Regions from separate parts of the Rahnella sp. BIGb0236 genome, predicted to be linked through region 1. Evidence: predicted binding sites of a transcription regulator. Region 1 holds the regulator's gene; each other region holds the start of a gene.

Region 1 (4,900 bases):
AATGGCCGAAAGCAGCGAGAGCGGACACCCCAACGAAATCGCCTTCTCCAACAGCAACCGCGCGTACGACGAAGATTATTCCGGCGATAAAAGCGGCATCAGCCTGTATAAGGCCGCCGGTAAATTCAAATACGGCGGATTCTGGGGACATGCGGGTTACATTCAGCCCACCGGACAAACGCTGATCGCGCCACACTGGAGCTTTATGCCGGGAACCTATCGCGGTGCGGAAGCCGGATATAAACATGATTTCGGTGATCCGGGTGAGTTGAGCTTCTCCTACATGTGGACCGACGAATACAAATCCCCGTGGCATCTGGAAATGGATGATTTCCGCCAGAATGACAAAAAGACCGGCGTTTCTTATCTTCACTCGGTCGGGGCGAAATACGATTTTAAAAATGATTTCGTGCTGGAAGGCGCATTTGGTCAGGCTGAAAGTTATGTTGACCAGTACTTTGCCAAGGCCTCTTACAAAATTGATCTGATGGGCAATCCGCTGACCACCAGCTATCAGTTCTATGGTGCAGAAGATCGCATCAGTGACAAGAATGATCCGAACAGTCTGTATGACGGACTGGCATGGCTGCAGGCGCTGACTTTCGGCTATACCACCGGTCAGTTTAACTGGCGTCTGGAAGGGACGATGGTGAAGGCCGAAGGGAATCAGGGTTACTTCCTGCAACGTATGACCCCGACCTATTCCTCTTCAAACGGTCGTCTTGACGTGTGGTGGGATAACCGTTCTGACTTCAACGCCAACGGTGAGAAAGCCGTGTATGCCGGCGTGCTTTATGATCTGGCGAAATGGGATCTGCCGGGCTTCGCGGTCGGTGGTTCGTACGTCTATGCGTGGGATGCCAAACCGAGCACCAATGCGGCCTACGATCAGAGCCAGCGCCTGAAAGAAAGCGCCTGGAGTCTGGATGCGCTGTATACCATTCAGGAAGGGCGCGCCAAAGGGACGCTGTTCAAACTGCATTACACCCAATACGACAACCACTCTGATCTTCCGAGCTGGAGTGGCGGGTACGGCAACATATTCCAGGATGAAAAAGACGTGAAATTCATTGTCATCGCTCCATTCACTATTTTCTGAGGTCGTTATGTCGATGAATAAATTACTGATGATTGTGATGTCGTCCGTGCTTCTGGCCGGTTGTGCACCTACCGCTGATCAGGCAGAAATCTCCAAAACGCGGGAAGATTACCGGACCTGTATTAATACGGCGGAAGGCGATGCGGACAAACTGGCATCCTGTCAGGTGATGCTCAACAAGCTGAAACAGGAAAAAGCACACCAGCAATTTGCAGAACAGGAGACAGTGCGCGTGGTGGATTATCAGCGCTGCCTTACCGCCCGTAAAACCGGAAACGGTCAGGCCTTTGCCGCCGATTGCGGGAAAATCTGGCAGGAAATCAGAGCGAATAACGCACCGGAAAAGTAACTCAACACCAGAACACGGATGCAGAAATCAAAACCCCGGCTTGCCGGGGTTTTTTGCCTCTGCCCTCTGCCAGATTGCAGACATAAAAAAACCGCTTTTCAGCGGTTAATTTAGTCAAAGCCCGTGCAGATTACAGCGCAGGTTTATCGTTATGCAAAGAGTCATCTTCACGGCAGTCGCCTGCTTCACAGTGGCCGTACAAATACAGACTGTGGTTGGTCAGTTTGATGCCATGTTTCTTAGCAATCTCACGCTGACGACCTTCAATATATTCGTCACGGAATTCAATCACACGGCCACAATCCAGACAGATCAGGTGGTCATGGTGATGTTGCTGGGTCAGTTCGAATACGGACTTGCCGCCTTCGAAGTTATGACGGGTGACAATACCGGCGTCGTCAAACTGGTTCAGAACGCGGTAAACCGTCGCCAGGCCAATTTCTTCACCCATATCAATCAGTTGCTTGTAAAGATCTTCCGCACTAACGTGATGACCTTCCGGCGCTTGCAGCACTTCCAGGATTTTGAGGCGCGGAAGCGTGACTTTTAAGCCGGCTTTCTTCAGTGCGGTGTTGTTGTCAGTCATGCGGATTCAGTCCTGTTACTATGTGCTAATCAAGTTGAGGCATGCAGCCTGTGGCATCGGCGGCACAAAATTATTCGTATAGTCTCTTCGTTTAACGCAAATGTGCCAATTCTCGTCAACGACAGCCTGTTAATAAAGATCACAAAGTGCCGGTCACATTTGGAATGCAACGACTTGATCGATAGAAAAAACAGATGAACTCAGTGTACCTTGATACGACTGAAAGTTACAATTTTGTAGCAGTTAAATTGTTAATTTCAGTAATAGTTTGGCCCTTCAATTGTAGAATAAATCCTCAGGGCCAACAGGGTTTTTAGCCAATAATTTCAGAAAGGCTGAGTTCTTCTGTGATCTGTTTTACCCAGGCATCAACACGTTCGTTGGTCAGTTCTGGCTGACGGTCTTCGTCAATTGCCAGCCCAATGAAGTGCTTATCGTCTGCCAGGCCTTTGGATGCTTCGAAGTGGTAACCTTCGGTTGGCCAGTGACCGACAATCACCGCGCCGCGTGGCTCAATGATGTCGCGCACGGTACCCAGTGCATCGCAGAAATATTCGGCATAGTCTTCCTGATCGCCACAACCAAACAGCGCGACCAACTTACCTTCGAAATCTATCTCTTCCAGCGTTGGGAAAAAGTCGTCCCAGTCACACTGCGCTTCACCGTAATACCAGGTTGGAATGCCGATCAGCAAAATATCGAATTTTTCCAGATCCTCTTTGCTGCTCTTCGCAATGTCATGCACCTCTGCAACATCTTTACCCAATTGCTTCTGGATCATTTTTGCGATGTTTTCGGTGTTACCTGTATCGGATCCAAAGAAGATACCTACAACGGCCATAAGATTACCTAACCTCTTGTTCTAAATGAAGTGCCCTGCATCGCAGGCAATAATAATGCAGATGATAGCAAACTCGCGAGGCGGAGAATATGCTTCCGGCCGCCTTCTTGACTGGGAAATAAGTTTATCGGGCAATATTTTAAAGTGTTATCGCCTTTGTGTGTTTTCCAAAACCGCCAATAAACCTCAAACTTATTGAGGTTAAAAGCAAAGTTGAGAAATAAGTCGACACAATACTAAATTTCGAGCACATCCCGCCGATAGATGATGCGAGAGCAATCTCAACATAATAAAGAAATCGATGCCCGGAGAGGTGTTCAAACATGTCCTGGGGCACTTGCCTGCTGGTTACCTGTCTTGATTCTCCGCATCCCCGTCAATCCTCAGACCAGAAACAGTCCTGTTTCGAGAGAGGCATATCGTGCAGTTTTTAAAAAATATCACCATCAGGGCCGCATTATTAACGATTCTTGGCATCTTCTGCGTCATGTGGGCCGGTGTTTCCCTTTACACCGTCTCCTCACTTGACACGCTGACGCAAAATACCAAAAACAGTACCGAGCTGGTCAACAATATGGCGCTGATCAACAAAGGTAATGATCAGTATTTTCGTACCGTGACGCGCCTGAGCCGCGCCGTCGCACAGCTTCAGGCCGACCCATCAAAAGGGCCGGAAATTTTTGATACCGCGAAACAATCCCTCGACGGACTGACGCAGGCGCTGGCCAGTTTTAAAACAGCGCCGCATCCAGGTCTGGAAGAAGCCGCCGTTCAGGAACTGAGCACTAACTGGGACAACCTGATCACCCAGGGCGTCACGCCGTTATTTGCCGCCGCGAGCAGCAAGGATATCGGGACTTATAACCAGCTCGCCAATTCAACCGTCCCTGCGCTGAGCCGCAGCTTTGGCGCGTCCATGGAAAACGTCAGCGGCCAGATCGCCGTTGATTTCGATGCGGCGCAACGTCAATCGACCCATCTGACCTCCATCGGCAAAGTGATTTTGCTGACGGCGTTTGGTATCGGGCTGGTGATTTTACTCCTGACCGACCGTTATCTGGTGATGGCGCTGGTGAGACCACTGGATCAAATCCGCGACCATTTCGCGGTGATCGCCAGCGGCGACCTGACGCATTATCTGGAAGAGTTCGGTAAAAACTGTGCCGGTAAGCTGATCCCGTTGCTGAACTTAATGCAGCTGAGTCTGGTGAATACCGTCCAAACCATCCGTAACTGTACCAACCACATTTATCAGGGCGCGTCAGAGATTTCAGCCGGTAACAACGATCTGTCTTCCCGTACAGAAGAACAGGCCTCGGCGCTGGAAGAAACCGCCGCCAGCATGGAAGAACTGACCGCTACCGTGAAACACAATGCCGATAACGCGCATCACGCCAGCCAGCTGGTGATTGAAGCCTCCGGTACCGCGCAGCGCGGCGGGAATATCGTCGCGGATGTGGTCAGCACCATGAAAGACATCTCCGGCAGCTCGAAGAAAATTGCCGAAATCACGTCGGTCATTAACAGCATCGCTTTCCAGACCAACATTCTGGCGCTGAACGCCGCGGTCGAAGCCGCGCGTGCGGGCGAGCAGGGACGGGGTTTTGCGGTGGTCGCCAGCGAAGTGCGCAATCTGGCACAGCGCAGTGCGCAGGCGGCGAAGGAAATCGAGCAGCTGATCAGCGAATCGGTTTCCCGCGTCGACAGCGGTTCGCGGCTGGTTGAAAACGCCGGTCAGACCATGAATGAAGTGGTGCGTTCCATTACGCACGTCACCGATATCATGGCGGAAATCGCGTCTGCGTCTGATGAACAAAGCAAAGGCATCAGCCAGGTGGCGGTGGCCGTCACTGAAATGGACAGCGTGACGCAGCAGAACGCCGCGCTGGTGGAACAGGCATCGCAGGCTGCGGTTTCACTGGAAGAACAGGCGTCATTGCTGAACAACGCTGTCGCCACGTTCAAGCTGAAAGACAGCGTGACCAGCGTCGGATCGCGTCCGGCGAAGTCAATTTCTGCGCCATT
Region 2 (4,900 bases), on a different contig from region 1:
GTTCCAGTTCATCTCATCTTGCAGATAAGTGCCCATCTGCTCATAACGGTTTTTACCGCGCTTAAGGCTGTAATAATCCAGCGCATCACCGCCCACACCGGTATACGGGTTGAGGTTTTCTGCGTAGGCACCGTCAGATTTCACGTCATTGATAAAGTGGGAGTAGTCAAAGCCCAGCACCACTTTATGCGCCAGTTCACCGGTGGCGAAATCGGCTTCCAGCTGGTTATCAATCGCGAAGGTATCCAGAGACGATTTTTCACCGGAATAGTAACGGCTCATCTCGGTACGATCCGCATTCCAGCCCGCCTGATACACCTGATCCAGTTCGGTATTGGAATGGGTGTAGTTGGCGTTCTGGCGGAATGACCAGACGTCGTTAAATGCGTGCTGGAATTCGTAGCTGTAGATTTGCTCCCAGCGTTTGAACTGGTTGCGCGTGCTTTCACCATCGAAGAATCCACGGCTCAGTTTCTGACCGTAGAGGCTGCCGTCAGCCGGAACTGCGGCGTGATAGCCACCGGACGGATCTTTTTGCAGATAAGCGCGCAGCAACAGCGAGGTGTTTTCATCCGGCGTCCACAGTAACTGTGGAGAAATCGCGTAACGCTCTTCACGCTGGTGATCGTACTGCGTGTCGCTGCTGCGGGTCATACCGGTCAGACGGAAGGCCAGCTGATCGTTGATGGCGTTGGTGTAATCGAACGCGCCACCTTTGGTATTTTGCGTGCCGCCGGAAAGCTGGAAGTGACCTTCTTCAGCAAACTGCGGGCGCTTGGTGGTTTCCACGACGACACCGCCGGGAATGCTCTGACCATAAAGGGCAGAGGACGGGCCTTTTACCACATCAATACGTTCGAGGAACCACGGATCCACCTGAATGGAGTTGTAGGTCGCGCCATCGCTGAGAATACGCAGGCCATCGAGGAAGGTGTTGTTGACGTCACCGCCGTGGAAACCGCGCAGGGAAATGGTGTCATAACGCGTGGCACCACCGGCAAAGTTGGTGAAGACGCCCGGCGTGTAGTTCAGCGCGGCGTTCACGGTGGTGGCGTTCTGGTCGGTCATTTGCTGACGGGTGACAACAGAAACTGCCTGTCCGGTGGTGATCAGTGGCTGATCGGTTTTCGTCGCGCTTTTACTGGTTTTCGCGCTGTAACCCTGCGTCGGTGCATCTGCGGTATCCGCAGGTGCGGCTTTGACAACGACGGTATCTTCAGCAGCCATAGAGGCAGCCGGCACAGCCAGCGCCAGGGCGCACATAAGCACCGAGCGTTTGAGGGGGAAAGCCAACAACATATTCATAGTCCCTATAAATAACTCAATTAATTATCGAGTGATTAATTTATGCGTGTGTAATAAACCCAAAAGCCAACATATGTTCCGCACGAAAGCCGCCGCACATTGAAGGGCGGCAACTTAACAGAATCGAGACGAATGTTAAACTTAATGATAATTGTTATCATTATTATTTTATAAACTCAAGGGAACTTTACGACAAAAGTGTGAAGTGACGCATTTTTATCCGCATGAAATTGATGGTTTTTTGAGTGGCGGCTGAAAAAACTGAGCAAACTCGTCGGAAGCGATTAGGGTTAATAGTGAGTTTTTTAACGTTTTATTTACGCATAAGTCACGGCCGGGAGGCAGGAATGGTTCAGGAGAGGCAGGCGGAATACAGCGATAAATGGGCGGCAGTTGATCACTATCTGGTGAGCCATTTAGTCGAAAGCGATCCAGTATTAGAACAGGTGCTGAAAAACAATCATCACGCCGGTTTACCCGCGCACGATGTGGCGCCGAATCAGGGGAAATTACTGGCATTGTTCGCACAGATCACTGGCGCGCAAAAAGTGTTAGAGATTGGCACTCTGGGGGCGTACAGCACCATCTGGCTGGCGCGGGCCTTACCGGCGCTGGGTAAAGTGGTGACGCTGGAAGCCGATCCGCATCACGCCCGTGTCGCGCAGACCAATATTGACCTCGCGGGTCTGCAGGACAAAATTACGTTGCATAGCGGACCCGCGTCAGAAACGTTGCCCACACTGGCGGCTGAAGCGCCGTTTGATCTGATTTTTATTGATGCTGATAAACCGAACAACCCGCTTTATCTGGAATGGGCGCTGAAATTGTCGAAGCCGGGAACATTAATTATCGGTGATAACGTGGTGCGGGACGGGGCGGTGGCCGATCCGCACAGCGACGACGCCCGGGTGCAGGGCGTGCGTCGCTTTATTGAGATGATTGAGCAGGAACCGCGGTTATCGGCGACCGCGCTGCAAACCGTCGGCAGCAAAGGCTGGGACGGGTTTGTGCTGGCGCGGGTGATCCGTTAGCCGAAGGCTTTAACGCGCCAGACCAAAGCCAATGTCAAACAGCGGATTTTCGCTGTCATGCGGCATATCAGACTGTTGTTTGAGTACGGCTTCCATGGATGACGGCAGTTTACCTGCTCAATATTGCGATCTGCTTCGCAATGATTTCAACCCAATATCAGCCCGAGCACTGCGCCGACGGCCAGTACCCACAGCGGATGAATGCGTTTATTGAGCGCGAGCAGGGTACACAGGGCGATCACGCCTGCCAGCGTCAGCGTGGTCGCCGAGGCTTTGGCAATCAGTAATCCGCTCGATACCACCAGCCCGACGGTCACCGGCACCAGCCCGCGCTGGATGGTCTGTCGCCACGGACGGTCTTTGTAACGCTTCCAGCCGCCCATCACGATCAGCGTGATAATGGAAGACGGTCCAAATTTTGCCAGCGAAGACACCAGCAATCCTGACCATCCCGCGACCTGCCAGCCAATCAGCGGCACGATCATCATATTCGGGCCAGGCGCCGCCTGCGCCAGCGCGAACAGGGCGCTGAATTCCTGCGCGCTCATCCAGTGATGCACGTCCACTACCGCACGTTGCATCTCGGGGAGAATGGTATTTCCGCCGCCAAAGGCCATCACGGAAAGTTCGGTAAATAACAGGGCAAGAGAAAGTAAAACCGGCATCAGAATTTACCTCTCGCGCAGATGAAAATACTGACCGGTGCCAGCACCAGCATCACCGGCAGCATCGGCATGCGGAACGCGGCAATGGCAATCACCCCCACCGCCACCAGCGCCAGTTGCAGCCATTTACCGCGCAAAGGGGCGAGCATTTTGATGCCGGTCGACAGCAGTAAACCGGCCGCCGCTGCCGCCATCCCTGCAAATAAATGTTCCACCAGCGGTTCATTCTGATAACGCGCATACACCAGTCCGAGCAGCACGACGCAAATGGTCGGTGCGAGGATCAGCCCGAGTAAGGCGGATAACGCACCGCGCAACCCGCGAAACTCCATGCCCAGCGCCACCGACAGATTAATGATATTGCCGCCGGGCAAGAACTGGCACAGGCCCAGCAGTTCGGTGAACTGTCCGGCGGTCAGCCAGCGGCGTTTATCCACCAGCATGTGTCGCGCCATGGGCAACACGCCGCCGAAACCGGTCAGGCCAAGGACGAAAAAGCCCATAAACAGTTGTCCGCAACCGGGGTGCGGCGCGGTCTGGTCATCAGTATCTGGCATTAATTTTTCCTGCGTTTGTGCTGACATTTTCACCCTCTCCCTCAAATGTAATTCAAAGCCGCCAGAGGCGTAAATTCTGTTAAGGATCATGCGCGTGGATGTGCCATGATGTCTAATGCCTTTATTAATGCCAAAAGATACCCTGAGGGTATGGATATGATTGAACTGAAACGTCTGCATGCCTTCGTCACTGTGGTGGAAGCGGGCAGTATTACCCGTGCCGCAGAACGGCTGTTTATCCAGCAACCGCCGCTGACCCGTTTGTTACAGGGGCTGGAGCAGGAGTTGGGTGTTGCGCTGTTAAACCGGCTACCGCGCGGGGTGATCCCGACCGAAGCGGGCGAAGTGTTATTGCAGGAAGCCCGTGCGGTGCTGGCGCGAGCCGCGCAACTCAGCGCCGCCATGCAGCGTGCCGCGCAGGGTGAGCAGGGACGTGTGCGTATTGGTTTTACCAGCTCTGCCGCGTTGCATACTTTTGTGCCCGCATTGCTGCGGCGCTATCGGGAAATCTATCCGGCGGTCAGTACACAACTCGAAGAAAGCGGCAGCGGCGAGTTACTCAGCGCCGTGGTGGCGGGTGAGCTGGATGTGGCGTTTGTGCGCATGCGGGTCAAAGATATGCCGGAATTAGAGATGGAAAAAGTGCTGGAGGAACCGATGTGGGTGGCAGTGCCGGCCGGACACAAACTGGCGTCGCAAACCGCCGGTCAGCCGCTCAGACTGGAAGATCTGAGCAATGAGCCTTTTGTGTTATATCGCCGCCGCGCCGGGCAGGGGTTGTACGATGCCATACTGGCAGCGTATGTCCGCGCCGGTTTCAGCCCGCATATTGTGCAGGAAGCGCCGCGGTTAACCTCCTGTCTGAGCCTGGTCGGCGCGGGGCTGGGGATTTCGATTGTGCCGGGATCCATGACCCGTCTCGGCGGTGAGGGCGTGGTGTTTTTACCGCTGGATGCCGCCACGCAACTCAGTGCGCCACTGTATCTCGCGCGACGGGAAGACAGCCATTCATCGGCTATAATCAATACGTTTTGTGCGCTGGTAAAATCGCAGTTAACGCCAGATTAAAGATGTTGCTCAGAAATATGTTTCTGGGTGGATTCCAGCGTGATGCCGTCGGATTCGATGGCGCTGAGCAGGGAATCAAGCAGGCCGGGGAAACGGGCGTCGAGGTCTTCGCGGCGCAGGGAGAGCAAATTGGCGCGGCCATCCGGACGCTGCCAGATCACGCCGCTGTCCCGCAATACGCGCCAGTGGTGAGTCAGCGTTGATTTCGACAGGCCCTGCAATAAGGTGCCGCAGGGATGTTCGCCGCCTTTCGCCAGCGTGCGCACCACCGCCA
Region 3 (4,900 bases), on a different contig from region 1:
GAATTTCCCATTCCAGGTTTTTCTGGCTGTTGTTATGGATAACAAACTGAGTTTTACCGGCGGGTACGGTCAGCGCCATCGGTTCACATTGTTTGTCGTTAACGGCAATTTTAACCTGACGAACATCGGCAGCCAGCACGTGGGTGCTCAGCGCAAAGGCCGGCAGGGACAACAGTGCGATCTGTAAAGCTTTACGGCGAAAATGTGGCATGTACAACTCCGTGGCTAACGCAAAGTGATGAAAAGTTTATGAAATCAACGTGGTGTTTTTTGCCCGGCAGAGGCCGGAGCGGCGACAGGATTTTTGCCCTGTGGCATAAAGAACAGAAACAGCGCAGGGATCAGATACAGGAAATACACGGCGACTTCACTGACGGTCGGCGCTTCCTGATAGCCAAACATGCCTTCCAGCAAGGTGCCAAATAATGAGTGCGTGGATAACGTGCCGCTGAGATCAAAGGCGATGTCCTGCATCTGATTCCACAAACCGGCTTCGTGGAAAGCCCGGATCGCGCCAGCGGCCAGACCGGCGGCGACAAACAAAATAAACAGGCTGGTCCATTTGAAAAATTTCGCCAGATGCAGTTTCACGCCGCCGTAATAAATCAGGAAACCGAGCACAATGGCGGCAGCCAGTCCCAGCAGCGCGCCGATCGGTGCTTCGATACCCACATCCTGCTGGAATGCGGCGAGCAGGAAAAACACCGATTCCAGCCCTTCACGCGCGACGGCAAAAAACACCATGGCGACCAGCGCCCAGCCCTGCCCGCGGCCGGAATTCAGCGCATTATCAATCGCGCCTTCCAGATACACTTTGATGGAGCGCGACACTTTGCGCATCCAGAACACCATATACGTAAGAATGCACACGGCGACCACGGCCACGATGCCTTCGAACAGCTCCTGCTGTTTTTGCGGAAACTCGCCGGTGGTGGCATTGATAAAAAGACCGAGCGCCAGACAAAGTGCGGCGGCGATGAAAACGCCAATCCAGACCACACCGAGCCACTGCCCGCGTTGCGTCCGTTTGAGATAGCTGGCAATCAGGCTGACGATCAGTGCAGCTTCCAGCCCTTCGCGAAACATAATGAGAAACGGAACGAACATGTTGGAACTCCCGGCCCCGAATTCTGGCGAATCACAGAATCTGTAAGCTCTCTGTAAAGAAAAGTAAAAAGAAACGATAGTGATTATCATTCTTAGAAAAAGAAATACAAGAGGGAACAGATCGATTTTTGAAGGGTTGATGGCAAATGCGCAGGAAAAATCAGGATGGAAGTGTTCTCTGAAACAAAATGCTGAAAACCGGGGTCAGGACGACCCCGATCTTCGTCACCTCAAAACTGAGGAGTGGTTAAATAGTATTATATTCCGCTTCGGCCGCCGTGAAGCGTTCTTCCACTGCGGCGGAAGGCTGACGGCCCATCAGGCTGACAATCCAGATCGCCAGTGAGGCGAAGATAAAGCCGGGGATGATTTCGTAGAGATCAAACCAGGCGAAATTCTTCCAGACAATCACCGTCACTGCGCCCACCAGCATGCCTGCCAGCGCGCCGTTACGCGTCATGCGTTTCCACATGACGGAAATCAGGATCACCGGCCCGAATGCCGCACCGAAACCGGCCCAGGCATAGCTGACCAGACCGAGTACGCGGTTTTCCGGGTTCGCCGCCAGCGCAATGGCCACCAGAGCGACCACCAGTACCATCAGACGACCAATCCACACCAGCTCGCGCTGGCTAGCGCCTTTGCGCAGGAAGGCTTTATACAAATCTTCGGTAATGGCGCTTGAACATACCAGCAGCTGACAGCTCAGGGTGCTCATCACCGCCGCCAGAATCGCCGACAGCAAGATACCGGCAATCCACGGGTTGAACAGAATTTTTGCCAGCTCGATGAACACACGCTCACCGTTTTGCGTCACGTTGCCCGCTTCACCCGGATTATTGCTGAAGTAAGCAATACCGAAGAAACCGACCGCAATGGTGCCCGCCAGACACAAAATCATCCAGGTCATGCTGATACGGCGTGCGCTGCGGATGGTGTGATGGGAGTCGGCCGCCATGAAACGCGCCAGAATATGTGGCTGGCCGAAGTAGCCCAGTCCCCAGCCCAGCAGTGACAGAATCGCCACCAGATTCATGCCTTTGAACATGTCCGTGTATTCAGGGTTTTTCGCGTGGATCACCATCATCGAGGTATCAATACCGCCGACCGCGAGAATAACGATCACCGGCGTCAGGATCAGCGCGAAAATCATCAGGGTTGCCTGCACGGTGTCGGTCCAGCTGACCGCCAGAAAACCGCCGATGAAGGTATAGATGATGGTTGCCGCCGCGCCTGCCCACAGCGCCGTCTGGTAAGTCATGCCGAAGGTGCTTTCAAACAGACGGGCACCGGCCACAATGCCGGAAGCACAATAAATGGTGAAAAATACCAAAATTACAATCGCCGAAATAATGCGCAGCATTTTGCTGGAATCTTCAAAGCGGTGGGTAAAGTAATCCGGCAAAGTCAGCGCGTTGTTGTTGGCTTCGGTGTGCACACGTAACCGCCCCGCCACCAGTTTCCAGTTCAGGTATGCGCCGATGGTCAGGCCGATGGCGATCCAGCTTTCAGAAATCCCGGAAAGGAAAATCGCCCCCGGTAAACCCATCAGCAACCAGCCGCTCATGTCAGAGGCACCGGCCGAAAGTGCCGTCACCACACTGCCTAAACTGCGTCCACCCAGAATATAATCATCAAAGTTTTTGGTTCGTAAATACGCGATGAGACCAATCAAAATCATCCCGAAAATATAAACACAAAACGTCACCAGCATCGGTGTGTTCATTGTCATTCCAGTCTCCACTTTCTTCTTATTTGCGATGTTGTCCGGCACCTGTCTGTCCTGACGCCTTGTTCCTGAGAAAAGCGTGCAAAATCATGCCGGGGCGAGATGATGGCTGAAACCCGCTAAGGTTGCAGCAAGACTCTCCATATTTTTTACGTCGTTACAGTCTTTGTGTGGTTTTTATTCAAAATTACTGTCGGGCCGGATACTGGTTTAGCCTCCTCCACTTTTCAAGATTTTTAACATTTCAAATACACAAAATTCACCCTCCATCACAGTTATTCTGAATGCCGGTTGTACTTTGCAGTGACAAAGGTTGCACCCGATACCGCCTTTGAAATTTCACTTACCGTTCATGCAGGCAAGATCCATGCCGTTATTTTATTGTTAAAAATGCCAGACAAATCACAACAGGCATACTTCCTGCATTAACGGGGTTGCACAAGGTTGCAACATAGAAGATATTGCTCAGCATAAAGATAATGAATTCACCTGAACCTTTTCATATGGAGTGGTTGCGCATGGGTATGACAACGATGGGCGTGAAGCTGGACGAAGGCACACGCGACAGGCTTAAAGAAGCGGCACATAAGATTGACCGTACGCCGCACTGGCTGATCAAGCAGGCGATTTTTTCCTATCTGGAACGTCTGGAAAATGGCGACGCGTTACCTGAGATCCCCGCGCTGAACGGCGCGGCGTCTGAGGGTGCCGATGAGTTGACCGCCCATGCGGTTCAGGACGTCCATCAGCCGTTCCTTGATTTCGCCGAGCAGATCCAGCCGCAGTCCGTCAGCCGTTCCGCCATCACCGCCGCCTATCGTCGCCCTGAGCCTGAAGCGGTGTCCATGCTGCTTGAACAGGCCCGTTTACCTGCACCGCTCAATGAGGCTGCGCTGAAACTGGCGGCAGATATCGCCACGAAGCTGAGGAACCAAAAGAGTGCAAACGGACGCGCCGGCATGGTGCAAAGTCTGTTGCAGGAATTCTCGCTGTCTTCTCAGGAAGGCGTGGCGCTGATGTGTCTGGCCGAAGCATTGCTGCGTATTCCCGACAAACCTACGCGCGATGCCTTAATCCGCGACAAAATCAGCAACGGTAACTGGCACTCGCACCTCGGGCGCAGTCCGTCTCTGTTTGTCAACGCTGCCACCTGGGGCCTGCTGTTCACCGGTAAACTGGTGGCCACCCATAACGAAGCCAGCCTGTCGAAATCCCTGAACCGCATTATCGGGAAAAGCGGTGAGCCGCTGATCCGCAAAGGCGTGGACATGGCGATGCGCCTCATGGGCGAACAGTTCGTGACCGGTGAAACCATCGCCGAAGCGCTGGCGAATGCGCGCAAACATGAAGAAAAAGGCTTCCGCTATTCCTACGATATGCTGGGCGAAGCGGCGCTGACCGAAAAAGATGCGCAGGCCTATTTGCAGTCTTACCAGCAGGCGATCAATGCCATCGGTAAAGCTTCCAACGGTCGCGGCATTTATGAAGGTCCCGGAATTTCCATCAAACTTTCTGCCCTGCATCCGCGCTACAGCCGTGCGCAATACGAACGTGTGATGGAAGAGTTGTATCCGCGCCTGCTGTCGCTGACCTTGCTGGCACGCAGCTACGATATCGGCATTAACATTGACGCAGAAGAAGCGGATCGTCTGGAAATCTCCCTCGATTTGCTGGAAAAACTGTGTTTCGAGCCGGAACTGGCGGGCTGGAACGGCATCGGTTTCGTGATTCAGGCATATCAGAAACGCTGCCCGATGGTGATTGATTACCTGACGAATCTGGCGCAACGCAGCCGCCGCCGCCTGATGATCCGTCTGGTGAAAGGAGCGTACTGGGACAGCGAAATCAAGCGCGCGCAAATGGACGGTCTGGAAGATTATCCGGTCTACACCCGCAAGGTGTACACCGACGTGTCCTATCTGGCGTGTGCCCGTAAACTGCTGGCGGTGCCGAACCTGATTTATCCGCAGTTCGCCACCCATAATGCCCACACCGTGGCGGCGATTTATCAGCTGGCGGGTAACAACTATTATCCGGGACAGTATGAGTTCCAGTGCCTGCACG
Region 4 (4,900 bases), on a different contig from region 1:
CGATTATGCCCAAAAACTCGGCCTGACCTATCTCGAAGGCCAGCAGCCGTGGAACGTGCCGGTTGATATCGCGCTGCCCTGTGCGACACAAAATGAACTGGATGCCTCTGCGGCACGCGTGCTGATCGCCAACGGTGTGAAAGCGGTGGCGGAAGGCGCAAACATGCCGACCACGATTGAAGCAACCGATCTGTTTACCGACGCAGGCGTGTTGTTCGCGCCGGGTAAAGCGGCGAATGCCGGTGGCGTGGCCACGTCCGGCCTGGAGATGGCGCAGAACGCTGCACGTCTGAGCTGGAAAGCCGACGAAGTGGATGCGCGTCTGCGTCACATCATGCTGGATATCCACCATTCCTGCGTGGAGTTTGGGGGTGAAGGCAAACAGACCCAGTATGTGCGCGGGGCCAATATCGCCGGTTTCGTGAAAGTCGCCGATGCCATGCTGGCGCAGGGCGTGTTGTAATCCGGATTCAGGTTTCAGAAACAACAAAGCCACCTTTGCAGGTGGCTTTTTTATGCGATCAGCATACTCAGAAGTGCGTATTCAGGCTCATGTAGAACGTGCGGCCCGGTTCGTTGTAGGTGGCTGCGCCTGCGCCATACATATAGGCGCCGGTGGTGGCGTTACCCACAGTCTGGGCGTTACCTGCACGGAACTGGCGTTTGTCGAAGACGTTATCGATACCCGCCGTGACGCTGACATTTTTGGTCGCGGTGTAGGTGCCGCTCATGCCGACCACGGAATACGGGCTGACTTCATTCTTCTCGCTGCCGGTAACGGCTTCACCCTTGTAGTTGTATTTCTTCGGCTTCTGACGGCCATACCAGGTCAGGGTGGATTGCAGGGAGAGATCTTCCGTTGCCTGCCAGCTCAGCGTTGAGTTGATGGTAAATTCAGGGATGATCGACAGGTAATCGCCGGTCTCTTTGTTTTTACTTTCAATCATGTAGGTGCCGTTGTTATTCCAGGAAACGGTGCTGCTGACCGGAATGTTGAGCGTGCCTTCCAGGCCCTGTACCACGGCTTTCGGCACGTTTTCCCATTTATACACGTCGGTGGTGCCGGTGGAAGAAGTGCCGGCCGGCAGGTAGCCGGATTCGATTTTGTTACGGTAATCGTTGCGGAAATAGGTCACGCCCGCCTGATAACCGTTACGGTGGAATTCCAGCCCGATCTCCTTGTTGATGCTGGTTTCGGCATCCAGATCTTTATTCCCCACCAGATAGCAGCCGCCGCCGCTGGCCGCACAACCCTGACCTTTACTGTACAGCACGTAGTTCGGGTTGGTCTGATACAGGCTCGGCGCTTTATAGGCGCGGGCGATGCCCATTTTCAGGGTGAAATCGTCACCCAGTTCCTGCGACAGGTTGAGGGACGGACTCCAGTTATTGCCGACAATGGAGTGGTGATCGAAACGCAGTCCCGGCACCAGCATGGTGCTGTCGGTCAGCTCAATGTTGTCTTCAGCAAACAGCGAGAAAATCTCCGCCTGCGAATACGGGCTGCGGTCGGTGCTGTCGATACCGTCAATCGCGCCGCCGAGCATGGCCTGCGTATTAGAAGACGGATCTTTCATCTTCTGCTGGTTCCATTCGGTACCGAATGTGGCGGTTTGCGGCACGCCGAGTTCGAACGGTACGCTGACTTCGCTGTGCGCGAGAATATCGCCCAGCGCGATGGTGTTGAAGTCTTCGTCTGAGAAGATGCCTTCGGTACCGCCCGCCAGCCCTTCATCCATGCGCGAGTTACGGGTTTTCTCATACTGCACATAGTTGTTGGTGGTCACGCCGTTATCCCACGCGCCTTTGTAGGTCACCGAGTAAGACTGGCGGTAAATGCGGTTGGTTTCCTTGCCGTACATGCTTTTCACCAGCGCACTGGTGTTGGTGTTTTGCGTGTCGCCCGCATACAGGTTGCCCTGACGGCTGTTGGACACTTCAAATTCCAGCGACTGCATTCGGGCGAAATCCCAGTGCAGCAGGGCATCGATGTTTTTATCGATCACACCTTCACGGCCTGCCGGTACGGTGTCGGCATAGGTGCCGGTACGTTCGGACTGATGACCGTCGTTGATGTACTGCGCGTCGGCCTGCGTTTTGCTGTAGCCACCGAACAGACGGAAACTGAACTGATCGTTGAGCGGGCCGGAGAGGCTGAAGTCGGTACGTTTGGTCGAGCCTTCGTCTTTATGCTGCGGCGCGTTCAGGTAGGTATTCCAGGAACCGTGCCACTCCTGCGTGTCTTTTTTGGTGATGATGTTCACCACGCCACCTGCTGCGCCGTTGCCGTAACGGGCGGCTGCCGGGCCACGGATCACTTCGATGCGCTCGATCATATCCGGCGGAACCCAGCTGGTGTCGCCACGGGTATCGCGCTCGCCACGCCAGCCCTGACGCACCGAGTTGCGGCTGTTTACCGGCTTACCGTCGATCAGCACCAGGGTGTTTTCCGGGCCCATGCCACGGATGTCGATCTGGCGGTTATTACCGCGCTGGCCGCTGGTGGAGTTGCCGGTCAGGTTGACGCCGGGCATGGTGCGGATCAGTTCGTTGATGTCGCGTGCCGGAGGGCGTTTCTGGATTTCGTCGGAAGTGATGGTCGATACACCGGGAGCCTGAAGGTTTTGTTGTGCGGCGGTGATTACCAGCGTATCGCCGGTGTCTTTCGTGGCGTCTTCGGTGGTCTGGCTGGCTTCTGCTGTGTCGGTTGCGGAAGTTTCAGCTGCGCTGGCGGGTAAAGTGAGCGCCGATCCCAGCCCGATTAAGGTTGCCAGAGAATAGTGTGGTAGCCTGCTTTTCATATTGGATTCTGCCCTGAAATCCATCCTTTCCTGCAATATCGTCTTAATGAACAGGAGGATGGCCTGTTGTATGTGTATTTTTTATCGTCCCGTTTTACGGGCGGTTACACACTATTGCAATTGAAAATAATTATCAATACGATTCCCATTCCTTATTTGTTGGGATTGTGTAAAGGCTCCGACAGGGAGTGTCTGTTCTTCACGATGTAAAAGGCGGCAAAGCGAAAAAATGATGAAATCCTCGTCTGCGGAAAAACCGACCGCACAGACCCTCTTATCCGCCGGTGATGCGGGCAGCGCGGCGTGGTGGAATGAAATTAACACGCAGGGATCGCCGTGGATCGAACGGCCGGTCGATGGCCTGTGCAACGTGACGTTCTTCTGGCGGGATCCGCAAGGCAGTGAGGCGACATCGGATTTCCAGCGCGTGTGGATCAACATCAACGGCATCACCGATCATCATCAGCCGAAGCCGCCGCAGAGTTTGCAACGGCTGGCGGGCACTGACGTCTGGTTCCTGCATATCGCGTTGCGTTCCGGCTGGCGCGGCAGCTACAGCCTGATCCCACGGACGGAAACGGGGGGCGAGTTCCCGCAGGATCCTGATGCGTATACCGCTATGCTGGCGGCACGCGACTGGTGGAAGGATATGTTCGCCCATGCGATCCACGATCCGCTCAATCTGAATCATCCGTGGCCGGGAGCAAAATCTCACGCGCTGTCGCCTTTGCATATGCCCGATGCCATGCCGCAACCCGCCTGGCGCGAGTTTGATCTGCACGGCGCTCAACCGCCGCAGGCACCGGCAAAACTGCAAATCTATCAGTGGAACAGCGCGCGTCTGGGAAACCGGCGCAAGGTCTGGATTTACACCACCGGTGACAGTCAGGATCTGGCGTCGCGCCCGCTGGCATTACTGCTCGACGGCCAGTTCTGGGCGCAGCAGATGCCGGTCTGGCAGCCGCTGATGCAACTGACGCAGGAGGGCAGCCTGCCGCAGGCGGTCTACGTTCTGATCGACGTGATTGATACGCAAACCCGCAGCCGCGAACTGACCTGTAATGCGGATTTCTGGCAGGCGATACAGGAGGAATTATTGCCCGCCGTGGCCGCGCTCGCGCCGCACAGTGACAGCGCGGACAAAACGGTGGTGGCAGGGCAGAGTTTCGGCGGGCTTTCGTCGCTGTATGCCGGTTTACACTGGCCGCAGCAGTTCGGTTGCGTGCTCAGTCAGTCCGGCTCTTTCTGGTGGCCGCGGCGCAATAAAGCGCAGCAGGAGGAACATCCTGACGACGCCGATCTGTTATTGCGTGAGGTGAGCAACGGGCTGGGCGCGGCCAGCCATCTGAAAATTTTCATGGAGGCGGGCAGCAATGAGCGGCTGATTTATCAGGTGAATAACCAGATGGAGGAGCTGCTGGGTCGCACCGGAAACAGCGTGCGTTATCGGGTGGTGGATGCCGGTCATGACGCGCTTAGCTGGCGCGGCGGTTTACTCGATGGCCTTCAATGTCTGTGGAATGAAGCGCCATCGGGCGCCGGAGTTTCAGCCGTTACCCAGCGGGATGATTAACGGCGTATGCGAAACCGGGCAGTCGATAATGGCGCAGCGCAGCCCGAAAACCTGTTCGATCAGCGCCGGTGTGACGATATCCGCCGGTGCGCCCTCCGCCAGTATTTTGCCATCGCGCATTGCAATCAGGTGCCCGGCGTAACGGCACGCCTGATTCAGGTCGTGTAACACCACCACCAGCGTGCGGCCATTTTCCTGATTCAGACGACACATCAGTTCCATCAAATCAATCTGATGAGCAATATCCAGCCAGGTCGTCGGCTCATCCAGCAGCAGCAGCGGCGTTTGTTGTGCCAGCACCATGGCGATCCATACCCGCTGGCGCTGGCCGCCGGAAAGCGAGTTAACGGTGCTTTCCGCCAGTTCGGCGACGCCGGTGGCGCGCATGGCCTCGCTGACCGCCAGCGTATCCTGTGCCGTCCAGCGGCGGAACAGGCTCTGATGCGGGTAACGCCCGCGAGCCACCAGATCCGCCACGCTGATATCGCCCGGTGCCGTTGAGCTTTGCGGCAGCAGGCCGAGGCGT

What was found. The regulator Fur, encoded in region 1, represses iron uptake genes when iron is present. The targets are predictions, from matches to a motif close to ATAATAATGAGAACNACTATCAA.
Region 2: the regulator Fur is predicted to act here: its motif matches at 1,450-1,472, upstream of EDF78_RS15645 (TonB-dependent siderophore receptor).
Region 3: the regulator Fur is predicted to act here: its motif matches at 1,181-1,203, upstream of efeU (iron uptake transporter permease EfeU).
Region 4: the regulator Fur is predicted to act here: its motif matches at 2,922-2,944, upstream of fes (enterochelin esterase).

What each region holds. Positions count from the first base shown of each region.
Region 1 is NZ_SOAO01000002.1:368,078-372,977, reverse strand. It holds gene EDF78_RS05235 (OprD family outer membrane porin) at 1-1,099, shown strand, start outside; gene chiQ (ChiQ/YbfN family lipoprotein) at 1,113-1,448, shown strand; gene fur (ferric iron uptake transcriptional regulator) at 1,579-2,034, opposite strand; gene fldA (flavodoxin FldA) at 2,348-2,875, opposite strand; gene EDF78_RS05215 (methyl-accepting chemotaxis protein) at 3,297-4,900, shown strand, end outside.
Region 2 is NZ_SOAO01000007.1:135,292-140,191, forward strand. It holds gene EDF78_RS15645 (TonB-dependent siderophore receptor) at 1-1,299, opposite strand, end outside; gene EDF78_RS15650 (O-methyltransferase) at 1,653-2,336, shown strand; gene EDF78_RS15655 (chromate transporter) at 2,483-3,004, opposite strand; gene EDF78_RS15660 (chromate transporter) at 3,001-3,558, opposite strand; gene EDF78_RS15665 (LysR family transcriptional regulator) at 3,709-4,626, shown strand; gene EDF78_RS15670 (helix-turn-helix transcriptional regulator) at 4,623-4,900, opposite strand, start outside.
Region 3 is NZ_SOAO01000014.1:82,223-87,122, reverse strand. It holds gene efeO (iron uptake system protein EfeO) at 1-217, opposite strand, end outside; gene efeU (iron uptake transporter permease EfeU) at 256-1,107, opposite strand; gene putP (sodium/proline symporter PutP) at 1,355-2,839, opposite strand; gene putA (trifunctional transcriptional regulator/proline dehydrogenase/L-glutamate gamma-semialdehyde dehydrogenase) at 3,355-4,900, shown strand, end outside.
Region 4 is NZ_SOAO01000006.1:144,625-149,524, reverse strand. It holds gene gdhA (NADP-specific glutamate dehydrogenase) at 1-463, shown strand, start outside; gene EDF78_RS14225 (TonB-dependent siderophore receptor) at 531-2,801, opposite strand; gene fes (enterochelin esterase) at 3,034-4,374, shown strand; gene EDF78_RS14215 (ATP-binding cassette domain-containing protein) at 4,348-4,900, opposite strand, start outside.